One region of the Blautia massiliensis (ex Liu et al. 2021) genome, then DNA from elsewhere that is predicted to be linked to it. Evidence: riboswitches for the same ligand, from Rfam matches in the RefSeq annotation. Region 1 holds a riboswitch; each other region holds the start of a gene.

Region 1 (4,839 bases):
TGTGAAGGCTAACCTGGGATTAAAAGAAAGTATTCTGCATATGATAGGGGGAATAGGGGATCTTGAAATCGGGATTGCCCTTATTGTGCTAAGTCTGCTTATATGGTTTGCTTCGTATAAGTATAGTATGAGCGCCATGAAGAAGAAAGAGTTTTAAGATAGGCGTGACAAAAATGATCCATTAAAAATAATGATCATAAAGATGTAATAGCTACCAATAATATGAGAAAAACTTTGTGAAAAAATAGGCTTGTGTTTCGTAAGAGCCCCTTGTAAAATAGCGGACAAGGATGAAAAGAAAAGGAGACTCTTATGGGAACCAATGAAAAAGATATGACTGCCGGATCCCCCGGAAAACTGATCATAACTTTTGCCATACCAATGATGCTTGGAAATATTTTTCAGCAGTTTTATACAATGGCAGACACAATGATCGTCGGACAAGTGGTAGGAGTTAAGGCACTGGCGGCAGTAGGTGCCGGAGATTGGCTGGTATGGCTGGTGTTGGGGATCATGACAGGTATCACACAGGGTTTTTCTATTCTTGTATCTCAGTATTATGGAGCAAGGGAAAAGGAAAATCTGAAATGTGCAGTAGCGAAAAGCTATATCATGACAGCATTACTGTCTGTGGTCGTACTCGCAGTAAGTGAAGGTACAGTTTATCATGTTCTTTTATTTTTACAGACACCGGATAATGTCATTGATCTGACAATGCTATATTTGCGGCTGATCTTTGCAGGAATCCCGATCATAGCTGCTTATAATATATTTGCAGCGATCCTTCGGGCACTTGGAAACAGCAGATCTCCGTTGATCGCAATGACAGTGGCAGCAGTGATCAATGTGGGACTGGATCTGTTGTTTGTGGCGGTTTTTGGCTGGGGTATAGCCGGAGCAGCAGTGGCGACCGTTATCGCGCAGGGATTTTCTGCCTTGTACTGTTTGATCGTATTACGTAAAATCCCGGATATCCGCCTGGAAAAGAAGGATTTTTACAGGCAGCCCTCTATGAGTTTGCGACTTTTGGAACTGGCGGTTCCTCTTGCAATACAGAATGTGATCATCTCCGTGGGAGGACTTGTGGTACAGTATGTGATCAATGGATTTGGTTTTCTGTTTGTGGCGGGATTTACGGCATCGAATAAGCTGTATGGGGTTTTGGAGATGGCTGCCGTTTCATATGGATATGCTATTACAACATATGTGGGCCAGAATCTTGGTGCAAAGAAATATCAGAGGATTCGAAAAGGCGTGCGCAGCGGCACTTATATGGCAGTGCTCACTTCGGCTTTCATTTCCGGCATGATGGTGCTGTTTGGACGTAATGTACTGTCCCTGTTTGTATCCGGTGAACCGGATCAGACCCGACAGGTATTGGATATAGCATATAAGTATTTGTTTATCATGGCTGTCTTTTTGTGGGTGCTGTATCTGCTGTATGTGTATCGTTCCGCTATCCAGGGCCTGGGTAATACTTTGATTCCGCTTGCCAGCGGCATTGCAGAATTTATAATGCGTATCAGTGTTGCGCTGCTGCTGCCAAAACTGATCGGTGAAGATGGAATATACTATGCAGAGATCTGTGCATGGAGCAGTGCAGCTGTTTTATTATTCGTAAGTTATATGATCATTATACGGAAATATAAAGAAGTCACCGTTCATACATAATGTTATTTACTTAAGGGATCTATAATAATACAGGCAGAAAATATCCGGGTTTCACTATGAAATGTTCAGATATTTTATATTTGACAAAAAACTATTTATATAAAAAGAAAAGTATGATATTATAATACTTATTCATTGCAACTATGAAAATTGAATAGTCAGAAGGGTGTACAAAGTACTTAATAAGGAATCTGGTGAAATGCCAGAACAGCCACCGCTACTGTGACAGGGACGAAAACCAAAATATCACTGGAGAGATCCGGGAAGATGGTAAGTAGGAAGAACTGGAGTCAGGAGACTTGCCTTTTTGACAGAAGAATTCTGATTCGGATGGGATACAGAAGGAATAAGCTCTGCCTGAGGTAGAGGTTTGTTTTTTGTGCTGATATGATGCTGGATCATATCAGCTTTTTTTATTTTAACCGAATAAACAGATGAAAAATGAGGAGAAATGAAAATGGGAAAAGTAATTGCAAAGCGTTTTATATTTATGATTCCGGTAGTTCTGGCGGTTACATTTATTATTTTCATGCTGAGTTTTATATCGGCAGGTGATGCGGCCAGAGTTCTGGCGGAGAAAAAATACGAGCATCCGTCACCAGAGCAGATAGAAGAAGTACGTCATGAGGAAGGGCTGGATCAGCCGGTGCTGGTACAATACGGGAAATGGCTGGATCAGGCACTTCATGGCGATTTTGGGAAATCATATTCTACCAGAAAACCGGCTTTTGAGGAATTAAAAAGATATTTTCCACAGACATTTAAACTGGCAGTTACTTCGTTTTTATTGTTGATGATCGTATCAGTCCCTCTTGGAATTTTGTCGGCAATTTATGAAAACAGAGTTCTGGATAAAGTCATTCGCATTTTGTCGTCCCTCAGTGTATCTATGCCGTCTTTCTGGATCGGTCTGATGCTGCTCTATATATTTGGAGTAAAGCTAAAAGTGATTTCCGTGATCGGAGGAGATGCCGGAGGCATCCCGATTCTTGCGGCATTTGCCATGGATATCAGTTTCTTTGGAATTATGACGAGATTGATCCGTACCAATATGATACAGGTGCTGAAGCAGGATTACATACGTGCCAGCAGAGCTAAGGGATTGTCATCTGTAAATGTAATTTTGCGTCATGGTCTGAAAAATATCCTGATTCCTGTGCTGACACGTCTGGTATCAATTGTGATCGGTTTTTTCTGTGGCTCAGCTGTGATAGAAAGTATTTTTTCAATTCAGGGAATCGGAAATCTGGCATTGAAATCCGTGATCTCAAAAGACACTCCGGTGCTGCAATGTTTTATCTTTATTCTGGCTGTTGGCATTGTAGTATTAAATTTTCTTGTGGATATCGCCTATTCTGCGATTGACCGGCGAATCCAGTTAAAGTAAAGGAGAGATCATAGAATGGGAAGCAGAAGAAAGCAGAAAACAGAAAAAAGCATGATCCAGAATCTGTACTGGAAACAGGTATTCCGGTCACCGAAAACGAAAATAGGATTGATGGTGGTCATAATTTTTGCATTGGCAGCTATTTTTGCACCTGTACTGGCGCCGCATGATCCACTGCTTGTGGATGTTTCGATAAAATTAAAGAATCCGTCGGCGGCATATCCTTTAGGTACTGATCAGCTGGGACGATGTATTTTATCAAGACTTCTCTGGGGCAGCCGGTATTCACTGAGCTATAGCTTTACGGTGCTTCTGATCACTGTATGTGTCGGGGTGCCGATCGGACTGTTTGCCGGATATGTAGGTGGAAAAATCGATTCCATAATTATGAGGATCATTGATGTATTTATGGCTATGCCGGTCTTTATTGTGGCACTTGCCATTGCAGGAACCGTAGGAGCCAGCGGCGCTCATCTGATCCTGTCCTTATCGGTCGTATCCTGGGCAGAATATGCAAGGCTTGCCCGGGCATTGACACTTCAGGAAAAAAATAAAAATTATATGACCGCACTAAAAGCCGGCGGCTGCGGCCACGCAAGGATCATATTCAGGCATGTATTGAGAAATATCCTGCCATCTGTGATTGCACTGGCAACAATGGAAATCGGTTCGATCATTCTGTCAATTGCCGGTTTTTCCTTTATCGGCCTTGGTGTGCAGGCACCGACACCGGAATGGGGGATCATGCTCAGTGACAGTAGAAGTTATATTCAGACTTATCCAAGACTGATGTTTTATCCGGGCATACTGATCATGATCATTGTTCTGGCATTTAATTATCTGGGGGAGGGAATACAGAATGGAACAGCCCAAAAATGATGTTCTAAAGGTAAAAAGACTACATGTGGAGTTTCAGACTTCTCACGGAATGGTTCATGCAGTAAAAGATGTCAGCCTGGAAGTAAAACGCGGAAGGATCCATGCTCTGGTGGGAGAAAGCGGAAGCGGCAAGTCAGTTACCTCTCTGACGATTATGAATCTGCTTGCAGGAAATGGAAAGGTGATATCCGGAGATGTGACACTGAACGAAAAGAGTCTTCTGAAGTTATCAGGAAAAGAAAAACGACAGTTATACGGAGACAGGATCGGAATGATCTTTCAGAATCCGACCGCTGCTCTCGATCCGCTCTTTACAGTTGAACAACTGCTTCTGGAAGGACTGAGAAAACATCGCAGAATGAGCAAAAAACAGGCAAGGGAAGTTGCGTTGGAAAGTCTGCGGATGATGAATCTGCGTGATCCGGAAGAACTGATGAAGAAAAAACCTTACGAATTGTCTGGCGGTATGTGCCAACGTGTTATGATCGCCATTGCCATGTCCATGAAACCGGATTATCTGATCGCAGATGAGCCGACGACAGCCTTGGATGTAACCGTACAGAAGCAGATCCTGGAAGAAATCTATCAGCTATCCAGGAAAGAAAATCTGGGCGTGTTATTTATTACGCATGATCTGGGTGTGGTGGCAGAGATCGCAGATGATGTTTCAATCATGAAAGACGGCGAAATAGTGGAAAACGGAACAGTTGAAGAGATCTTTTATCATCCGCAGCATTCATATACAAAAAAACTGCTGGATGCAGTTTTATAGGGGAAAAGTATGAGTACGTTACTAAAGACAGAACATTTAAAAAAATATTATGGCAAGAAAAAAATTGTGAAGGCAGTGGATGATGTAAGTCTGGAAATCCATGCAGGATCATCCATGGCTCTGATCGGTG
Region 2 (4,839 bases), on a different contig from region 1:
TGGTAGCCACTGTATCCAGCTCATCTTCCAGCCACTGGAAAGAATACTCCGGAAACGTCTGACATCCTCTCGGCGCCAAAGTGCTGCTTCCGACGATCAGCTCCTCATCACGGATGATGATCGGAATGTTGTGCAGGATGTGGGCAAATGCCTTGGCTCTGCGGGTGATGATCGGCTCGTCTTCTGTTGCTTTGTAAGACTCTGTGATCAGTTTTGCTCTGGCAGATTCGATCACCGGCATCTTTGCATAAAGATTATCTACAAGATGTGTGATCCTGTCTGTTTTCGGAACATCTGCTATATGAAATTTCTCCATGATTCTCCTTTCTCATAACCGGTTGTTTCTGGTGATCTGTCTGCCTCTACGCTTCCAGAACCGCTCCTGTCCGGCTATGTGCTCATGTAGTTTTATTATACCTTACTCCTACTTCGATGTCAACGAAATCCAACATGTGTTTCTAGCTGTTTTTGTGGTTTTTATCGGTTGCGCCCTGTTGATTTTATTTGTTTTTTGTATTTTTATGTTTTTCTCTATTGACTTTGTTTTTCTGCTCTGCCATACTTGGATTTATATAGGAATTCCTTTGTTTTTCAGAAAAAATTTATGCAAAGCGGACATTCGTATTCCGCTCTGTCACATGTTCTCAAACAGTAAAAGAGGTGTATTTTTATGTATCTTTCTGATATGCATACCCACTCCATCGCCAGTGGTCACGGTACGGAATGTACCATCACCAACATGGCACGCGCAGCTGCCGAGAAAGGTCTCCGGCTTCTCGGGATCACTGATCACGGTCCCGGCACTCTGGCAGCCGGAACTTCCTCCTATTTCCGCAGCCTTACCTATTCTCCCAAAAAACATTTCGGTGTAGAATTACTCTACGGAATTGAACTGAATATCCTTGACCGCAGCGGAACGGTAGATTTAGATCAGGAATTATTATGCAAACTTGATTACGCCATTGCCAGCATGCATGCCTGGAATTACCGCTGCGGTACCAGAGCCGAAAACACAGAAGCTTTTATCAATGTAATGAAAAACCCCTGTGTAAAGATCCTCGGACATAGTGATAACACTCATTACCCGGTTAATTATGATGCGCTTGCAAGGGCTGCCAGAGAAACCGGCACGATCTTTGAGATCAACGAAGCTTCTCTTGCACCTTATGGCTATCGTGGCGACACAAGAGAAAACTGTTTCGAGATCCTTCGATGCTGCCGCAAATATGATCTGCCGCTGCTTCTTTCCAGTGACAGCCATGGTCCGGAGCATATCGGAGATTTTACCTGTGCTGCTGAGTTTGTTCATCAGGCCATGTTTCCGGAACAGCTGATCCTCAACAACCAGATTCCCAGACTCAAGGTTTTTCTCCAAACCAGAGAATGATCTTCTGTATCTTTTCCGACAGATAACAGATATTGTCCCCCCAAGCAAAACAGGCCAGTTCAAACACAGGAATATACATTTTCCTGTATCTGAACTGGCCTGTTTTTTATTTTTCCCGCTGCTTCCGTACAATTTCCGCAAGCTCGCTATATTTACCTGTAACATATCCGAAATTTTCTCTTCTGTGAGGAAGCTTGCATTCGGTGCAGTCTTTGATCCCGCTTTCCGTAAAGCGGAAATTACCACCACATTTATCTCCCAGTGCATATAAAGGACAATAGCAGAACAGACAATTGAAGTTCTCCGGATCTGCTCCTTTATGGCACGGAAAATACTCACAGTTTTTGTGGCTGAAGTAAGAGTATTCTTTGCCTTCCCAGTATGGTTTCTCCATGGCTCTTTTCTCCTCTCCTGACATAACCACACATAATTTTTTCCTATAAAAAGAGGTAGCGATGCCACCCCGGGGTAGAAATATAATCCGTTCATGAGTGCGCGGAGGGAACGAATGTATCCGGAGTAGTATCGCCTGCCATTTAATCATGTATAATTCATATGAACAGGCGCATTCCATAAAAAAATGCCTACTCTCGTAAAAAAGTAGACAACGTCCCAGGGGTGCGGAGTCCCTGAAATGGTTGTTACACTTTACACGGAAGTTTAACCTCGCCATAACAAGCAGGTTTCCTGGCTCCGGGATCATGACTCCTCTCTCCTTCTCATACATACGTACAATGGACTATGAGATTCGCTCCTCCGTTACAGTGACCGGATCGCTCAGGTTTCACACCTGATTCCCTTTTCTGTGGACTTCTGATAATCAATATATAACTGTCAGCTATCCTCAGCACTTGCTATGTTCAATATGGAATTATACTGACATCATAATAACATCCTGTTAATTATATGTCAATACTGTTTTCAATATTTATACATTTTTGAGCATATTTTGTTGCCGTTCAATCCGTTCCATGGGTTTTCAATATTTTTTCCGACGTCAAAAACAGCCCGACAAACTGCTGTCGGGCTGCTGTATTTTTATTTTCTGTTGTACGTTCTTATTATACAAGACGTCTTACAGATACAATTGTTCTGTATGTAGCATCATTGCTGATCTTGATCCCGTCCTGAGAGTTCGATGCATGAACGATCTGGCCATTACCCATGTAAATAGCCACGTGTCCGCCATAGCAGATCAAATCTCCCGGCTGTGCATCTGCGTAGGATACTTCTGTACCTGCATTCTGCTGCTCATAGGAGGTTCTCGGAAGGCTGACTCCGAAGTTCGCATAGACGCTCTGTACAAATCCGGAGCAGTCTGCACCGTTGGTAAGGCTTGTTCCACCCCATACGTAAGGATTTCCCACAAACTGTGTAGCATAATTCACAACAGAAGATCCGGAACCACTGCTGTAAGAAGAACTGTCACTGTCTGAAGATGTATCCTCTGCATTAGATGTGTCCTCTGCATTAGATGTGTCCTCTGCACTTTCTTCAGATGCGTCTGTGCTGTTATCGTAATCTGCGTCTGCATTATCCTCTGTATCCTCAGTATCCTCGGACGCATCATCATTCTCACCATTGTCTGCATCTTCATCCACATCCTCGGTGTCATCTTCTGCAGTATCCTCATCTGCATTCTCGATCACGTCGCCGTCCTCATCGTACTGTACGTCTTCGCTCTCGTCCGCCTCATCCTGCTGTGCTTCCTGCTCTGCCTGGCGTCTTGCTTCCTCTTCTGCCTCAGCCTGTGCTCTCGCTGCTGCTTCAGCCTCGGCCTGACGTCTTGCCTCTTCCTCTGCTGCAATACGCTCAGCCTCTAATCTCTGAAGCTCTGCAGTCTGCTCTGCAAGAAGGTTGGCATAATCTGTAGCCTGCTGCTGTGCGTAGGCAATCTCATTATCATAATCTGCGGATGTGGCACGCTTCTCATCCAGCTGTGCCTGCAGGTTCTGGGACTCTGCCTCATATTCCTGCTTCATTCCCTCCAGCTCTGCCTTCTCCTGTGTGTACTGTGCCTCCAGGTTTGCCACCTGCTGGATCGTATTGGAATATTTTTCAAGACTCTTACGGTCCTGCTCATAAGTCTTCTGTGTGTACTCTGCTCTTGTAAGAAGGTCAGACAGGTTCTCTGCATTCAGCATCATCTGGAACCATGCATCGTCTCCACCCTTCTCATAGAGATACTGGATACGTTTCTTCATTGCCTCATACTGTTTCTGCTTGGCATTTTTGGCCTTCTCAAGGTTGGTCTGTGTAGATGCAATGTCGGCTTCCTTATTGGAGATATCTCCCTCCAGTGTCTGGATCGAAACCATCACGTTTACAAGATTGGCATCAAGAGTTGAAATCTCGCCTTCAATCTGTGACTTCTGTGAGGAAAGCTCATCCAATCTGGAATAAGTCGCATTCAGCTGTTCGTTGGTCGCATCCATCTCCTGCTGAAGTGCTGCCTCATCTTCTCTTGTTGCGCTTACGCTGACTACCTGTGCTCCGCTGATGATGAGCGCCAGTGTCAGACATAATATCCTTTTCTTCATGACTGTTCACCCTCGCAATCTGATTCTAATTTAATACAGCGGATCTGACCATCCGCTTCGTTGGTTTTCTTTGTAATACTTTTGCAATATCTTGTTTCAATCTTTTTATATATTAACACAGTGTTATTTAGATTGCAAGGATTTTCTATTAATTAGTTTAAAACTTTGTAACATTTATTAATGATTTTGACATTAAAAAAGGAGAACCCGGGTTATCTCAGGTTCTCCTCTCACGTTTCTTATTGCTATTTGTTACATATAAATTTCTTTCATTTCTTCCAGCATATCCTGATCAGAAAAGATCTGCAAGGATCTGATTGGCTGTCTTGTTCAGATATCCGTTGGGATCGGAAAGAGTGCTTCTGTTCCATCTGAAGTATGCACCGTTTCGGATATAGTTACCACTGGATTCATGATAATCATATTTGCTGACTCCAGGATACTTGGACATGTAAGTTTCTGCCAGCTTGATCGCCTGGCTTCCGTAAGTTCCGCTTGGTGTCGGTGTTCCGGAAATCTGTACGCCGGCATTCGGTGTACAGTGGAGGATCACAACACTCTTATCGGAACACTGTCCGAGAACGATCCAGGTATGTCCGCTGTTGTATCCGATATCTCCCGGATAAAGCTTCCAGTTTGAGCTTGCCAGCTGAGACTGGGAAACAACGGTACCCATTCCCTTGCCGGAATACAAAGATCCAAGATTTCCGGAAACATCCGTGTACATAGGTCCACCGGATCTGCTCTGCATGATCTGATATACAGACCATCCTACAAAGCCGGAGCAGTCAAGGCCCTTCTGTTCTGTAGCTTCACTGAGATCCATATAATCTCTGTAATTATAGGAGCTGGAATTGCTGTCATACCACTGTTTCCATTTTGGACTGATGCCCTTTCTGGTCGCATCTGACC
Region 3 (4,839 bases), on a different contig from region 1:
TCGGAGTCCGTGTGGAGCTTCCGGCAGAGGTTTTCAGCCGTCTGACAGATGAGCTTTATGAGAGCAAGATCGTTTACAGAACTGAGAAGTTTGAGGATATGGTCCGTACCTTCTGCATGAACCCGCGAGGTGTTGTCGTGAATGAAAATACCAACGGTATCATCACAGTAAACGGTCACAGCTACGAAGATCCGGCAAAGCATACCAACAATACAAACTTTGCCCTTCTGGTATCCAAGCATTTCTCAGAGCCGTTCCATGACAGCAACGGATACGGTGAGAGCATTGCAAGACTTTCCAATATGCTTGGCGGTGGTGTTATGGTACAGCGGTTTGGAGATCTGATCCGCGGAAGACGAAGCACAAAAGCCCGTATTGAGGAAAGTTTCGTAACACCTACACTTTCTGCGACACCAGGAGATTTAAGCCTTGTTATGCCGAAACGTATCCTGGATGGCATCATCGAGATGATCTATGCCCTGGACAAGATCGCACCGGGAACCGCGGATGACGATACTCTGCTTTATGGCGTGGAGGTTAAATTCTACAACATGGAGGTTGAGATCGACGAAAATCTGGAAACCTGCCACAAGGGTCTCTTTGTTATCGGAGACTGCAGCGGTGTGACACACTCTCTTTCCCATGCATCTGCCAGCGGAATCTATGTAGCCAGATACCTGGAGCAGGAGTATTTTAACAGATAAACTGCAAAGCAGTTTATCTGTTATGAGCAAGTAGCAAAGCGGATTGCGAATATCCGCTTGACTAGATAAACTGCAAAGCAGGTTATCTGTTATGAGCAAGTAGCAAAGCGGATTGCGAATATCCGGTGTAAGACAGTCCTTTTCTGATATCAGGGTGATGACAGAAAGGGGCTGTTTTTTATGCAGGATGTGCATGAAGATTGGAGAAAGTATTCTGATAATAACTGACAGATGCAGGGAGAAAACCGGTTACTGTTCACTGGTAATATTTCGCGAGGTGTTTTTTGCGAGCGAAGATCACAGAAAACCGTGAATCGTCTGACATCAATCTTGACAAATTTGTGAGTTTGTGGTAAAAGTTAAATAACCAGATAAAAGAAAATATGTGCAAATGTTATAATGATAAGGTTGCATCCAGTCGGATGTGCAAAAGAGAATCCGGTGAGAATCCGGAACGATACCGTCACTGTGAAAGGGGAGCTGCTTTTATAACCACTGGGAGACCGGGAAGGGAAAGCAGCGTGGAACCAAGTCAGGAGAACTGCCTTATTGTGAGATCCAGGGATTCGCGGTTTACGAATCGGTATTCTCCATAACAATACAGAACTTCTTTTTATGTATTTGTATTGCGCAGAGAATCATGTGTGAGCAGGCAGCCGCAGAGAGCTGCTGTTTTTTGTGCATATCAGTATTCTGGAAATACATGAAAAGAGGACAATGAGAAATGAAAAGAAAAACAATGTTAGCTCTGATGCTCGCAGTTTCCATGACATGCTCTATGGGTGCGGCTACAACAGCAATGGCAGCAGAGGATTCTGCTACAGAAGAGAACGCTGAGGCAGCTGATACCACAGAGGCTTCTGATGCAGATCAGGAAGCAGCAGATAATGTAGCAGCTCTGATCGACAAGATCTATGTACAGGAAAGAAACGACACAACAGATGAGGACTGCAAGGCAGCCAAAGAAGCATGGGATGCTCTGACAGATGCTCAGAAAGAGCTGGTAGAGGGTGAGAATGCAGATCCGGATTATTTCGGACGTGACACAGGAGATGCTTCCAAGGACGATCCGCGTAACCAGGATGAGATCGGTGAGAATGAGCTTCTTGTTGTAAGCTTTGGTACTTCCTTCAATGACAGCCGTGCAGAGGATGTCAAGGGAATCGAGGATGCTCTTGCAGAAGCTTATCCGGACTGGTCTGTAAGAAGAGCATTTACAGCACAGATCATCATCAACCATGTAGAGGCAAGAGATGATGAAGTGATCGATAATATGCAGCAGGCTCTTGACCGTGCAGTAGAGAATGGTGTTAAGAATCTGGTTGTACAGCCTACCCATCTGATGCATGGTGCTGAGTACGATGAGATGACAGATGCAATCAATGGCTATAAAGATAAATTCGAGTCTGTAGCTATCGCAGAGCCAATGCTCGGTGAGGTTGGAGACGATGCAACTGTGATCAATGATGACAAGAAAGCCGTTGCTCAGGCGATCACAGATGAGGCTTGCAAAGAGGCCGGCTTTGACAGCATGGATGCAGCAGCTGAGGCTGGCACAGCATTCGTATTCATGGGACATGGAACATCCCATACAGCTAACATTACATATGATCAGATGCAGACACAGATGGAAAACCTTGGATTCAAGAACGCATTCATCGGTACTGTAGAGGGTGAGCCGGAAGATACAGCCTGCGACAAGGTTATCGAGAAGGTAAAAGAAGCAGGATACAAGAACGTTGTTCTTCGTCCGCTGATGGTTGTTGCCGGAGACCATGCAAATAACGATATGGCCGGTGATGATGAGGATTCCTGGAAGAGCCAGTTTGTAGCATCCGGAAACTTCGATAAGGTTGACTGCCAGATCGAGGGTCTTGGAAGGATCGAAGCAGTTGAGAAGCTTTATGTAGAGCATACAAAGGCAGCCATCGATTCTCTGGGAAGCACTGAGGAGTCCGCAGATTCTGATGCAGCAGCAGATACAGATACAGAGGCTGATTCTGCTGAGGAGTCCGCAGAATAATAAATATAAAAATATCTGAGTGAGTTCAGATACCTATAAGAAATCAATGTAACTGCCCGGAAAGATCAGGAAGACTGTTTTCCGGGCAGATTGCTGTATCTATGGAAGGGAGAAGATTATCATGAAAAAACGCTATGTAAACTTAATTTTTGCAATGGCAAGTGCATCAGTCCTGGTGCTGGGCTCTGTGCCTGCGATGGCAAAAACAGATGAAACAAAAACAGAGTCCGGTGAGGAAGCAGAAGCTTCCGAAGAAAAGGATACAGATGCAGCCAAAGCAGATACCCTGGAAGATGGCGTTTATACAGCAGAGTTTGATACAGACAGCAGCATGTTTCATGTAAATGAGGCCAATGACAAAAAAGGAGAGCTCACGGTCAAAGATGGTAAAATGACCATCCACGTAAGTCTGGTTTCCAAGAAGATCGTTAACCTGTTTGCGGGAACTGCCGAGGATGCCCAGAAGGACGGAGCAGAGATCATTGAACCGACCACAGATACAGTGAAGTACAGCGATGGTTATACAGAGGAGGTTTACGGATTTGATATCCCGGTACCGGCCATTGGTGAGGAATTTAACGTGGCGATCCTGGGAGAAAAAGGCAAATGGTACGACCATAAAGTCAGCGTAAAGAATCCTGTAAAAACCTCTGACGACAAAAAATCCGAAGGGAAAAAACCGGAAGAGCTGAAGCTGGAGGACGGAACCTATGAGACGGATGTAACCCTTACAGGCGGATCAGGAAGAGCATCTGTAGAATCTCCAGCTAAAGTAGAGATCAAGGACAAAGAAGCTACGGCAACCATCATCTGGAGCAGTCCGAATTATGATTACATGATCGTGGACGGCGAAAAATATGAGCCGGTGAACAAAGACGGAAACTCCACATTTGAGATCCCGGTCACAGTCTTTGACGCAGAAATGGAAGTGACTGCAGATACTGTAGCCATGAGTACTCCTCACGAGATTGAGTATACCCTGAATTTTGATTCTTCAAGCATGAAAAAGGAAGAAAAATGAAAAAAATAATTTCATACATATTTCTGACGCTGACCCTGATCCTGGGGTGTGCTTTTGCAGTGCAGGCAGCAGAGACAGAACATAAGCCTGCGGATATTCCAGGCCTTACCTTTGACCACAGTATGGAGCTTTCCTACGCAAAGGAATTTAATGTGGATTACTACAACGATGGCTATGCGCTGCTCACCATTGATCAGGAAGGACAGTTTCTTGTAGTTCCCGAAGGCAGGAAAGCACCGGAGGGGCTGGATCCTGACATTGCGGTTCTGCAGCAGCCCATAAACAATATCTATCTGGTAGCAACCTCGGCCATGGATCTTTTCCGCGCTATCGACGGGATTGACAGCATCAAGCTTTCCGGAACCAAGGAAGACGGATGGTATATCCAGGAAGCAAAGGACGCCATGGAACAGAAAAAGATGATCTATGCCGGCAAGTACAGTGCTCCGGATTACGAGCTGATCCTGAACGAGGGCTGTGACCTTGCCATTGAATCCACCATGATCCATCACAATCCGGAGGTACAGGAGAAACTGGAGCAGTTCGGGATTCCTGTAATGGTAGAGCGTTCCAGCTATGAGAGTCATCCTCTTGGAAGGACCGAGTGGATGAAGCTTTACGCAGTTCTTCTGGGAAAAGAAGATGTAGCAGAAAAGGTTTTCAAAGAGCAGACGGACAAGCTGGATAAGGTTCTCACAGCAGATAAAACAGATAAGACCGTGGCGTTCTTTTATATCAACTCCGTAGGTGCGGTAAATATAAGAAAAAGCGGCGACTATGTTTCAGAAATGATCTCTCTTGCAGGGGGAAATTATGTTCCGGAGGATACGGGAGTAAATGACAATGCTCTTTCCACCATGAATATGCAGATGGAAGAGTTTTATGCCAAGGCGAAGGATGCAGACTATATCATCTATAACAGTACGATTGACGGGGAACTTAAGACCATTGATGAGCTTCTTTCCAAAAGTAAGCTTCTTGCAGATTTCAAGGCAGTGAAGAACGGAAATGTCTGGTGCACAGGCAAAAATCTCTTCCAGGAAACTACCGGACTTGGAACCATGATCGAGGATATCCACACCATGCTGACT

What was found. Region 1 has a riboswitch for cobalamin ahead of ACTNDQ_RS08920 (ABC transporter permease). Riboswitches for the same ligand answer to the same signal wherever they lie in the genome.
Region 2: another riboswitch for cobalamin. It lies ahead of ACTNDQ_RS00250 (cysteine-rich small domain-containing protein); the one in region 1 lies ahead of ACTNDQ_RS08920 (ABC transporter permease).
Region 3: another riboswitch for cobalamin. It lies ahead of ACTNDQ_RS00315 (sirohydrochlorin cobaltochelatase); the one in region 1 lies ahead of ACTNDQ_RS08920 (ABC transporter permease).

What each region holds. Positions count from the first base shown of each region.
Region 1 is NZ_JBQHWA010000018.1:34,821-39,659, reverse strand. It holds gene ACTNDQ_RS08930 (ABC-2 transporter permease) at 1-157, shown strand, start outside; gene ACTNDQ_RS08925 (MATE family efflux transporter) at 313-1,671, shown strand; cobalamin riboswitch at 1,819-1,992, shown strand; gene ACTNDQ_RS08920 (ABC transporter permease) at 2,129-3,058, shown strand; gene nikC (nickel transporter permease) at 3,074-3,937, shown strand; gene ACTNDQ_RS08910 (ABC transporter ATP-binding protein) at 3,918-4,709, shown strand; gene ACTNDQ_RS08905 (ABC transporter ATP-binding protein) at 4,719-4,839, shown strand, end outside.
Region 2 is NZ_JBQHWA010000001.1:54,331-59,169, forward strand. It holds gene ACTNDQ_RS00240 (glycyl radical protein) at 1-316, opposite strand, end outside; gene ACTNDQ_RS00245 (phosphatase) at 671-1,387, shown strand; gene ACTNDQ_RS00250 (cysteine-rich small domain-containing protein) at 1,494-1,781, opposite strand; cobalamin riboswitch at 2,048-2,217, opposite strand; gene ACTNDQ_RS00255 (C40 family peptidase) at 2,449-3,927, opposite strand; gene ACTNDQ_RS00260 (N-acetylmuramoyl-L-alanine amidase family protein) at 4,220-4,839, opposite strand, start outside.
Region 3 is NZ_JBQHWA010000001.1:69,159-73,997, reverse strand. It holds gene ACTNDQ_RS00320 (NAD(P)/FAD-dependent oxidoreductase) at 1-704, shown strand, start outside; cobalamin riboswitch at 1,093-1,267, shown strand; gene ACTNDQ_RS00315 (sirohydrochlorin cobaltochelatase) at 1,429-2,727, shown strand; gene ACTNDQ_RS00310 (hypothetical protein) at 2,849-3,748, shown strand; gene ACTNDQ_RS00305 (ABC transporter substrate-binding protein) at 3,745-4,839, shown strand, end outside.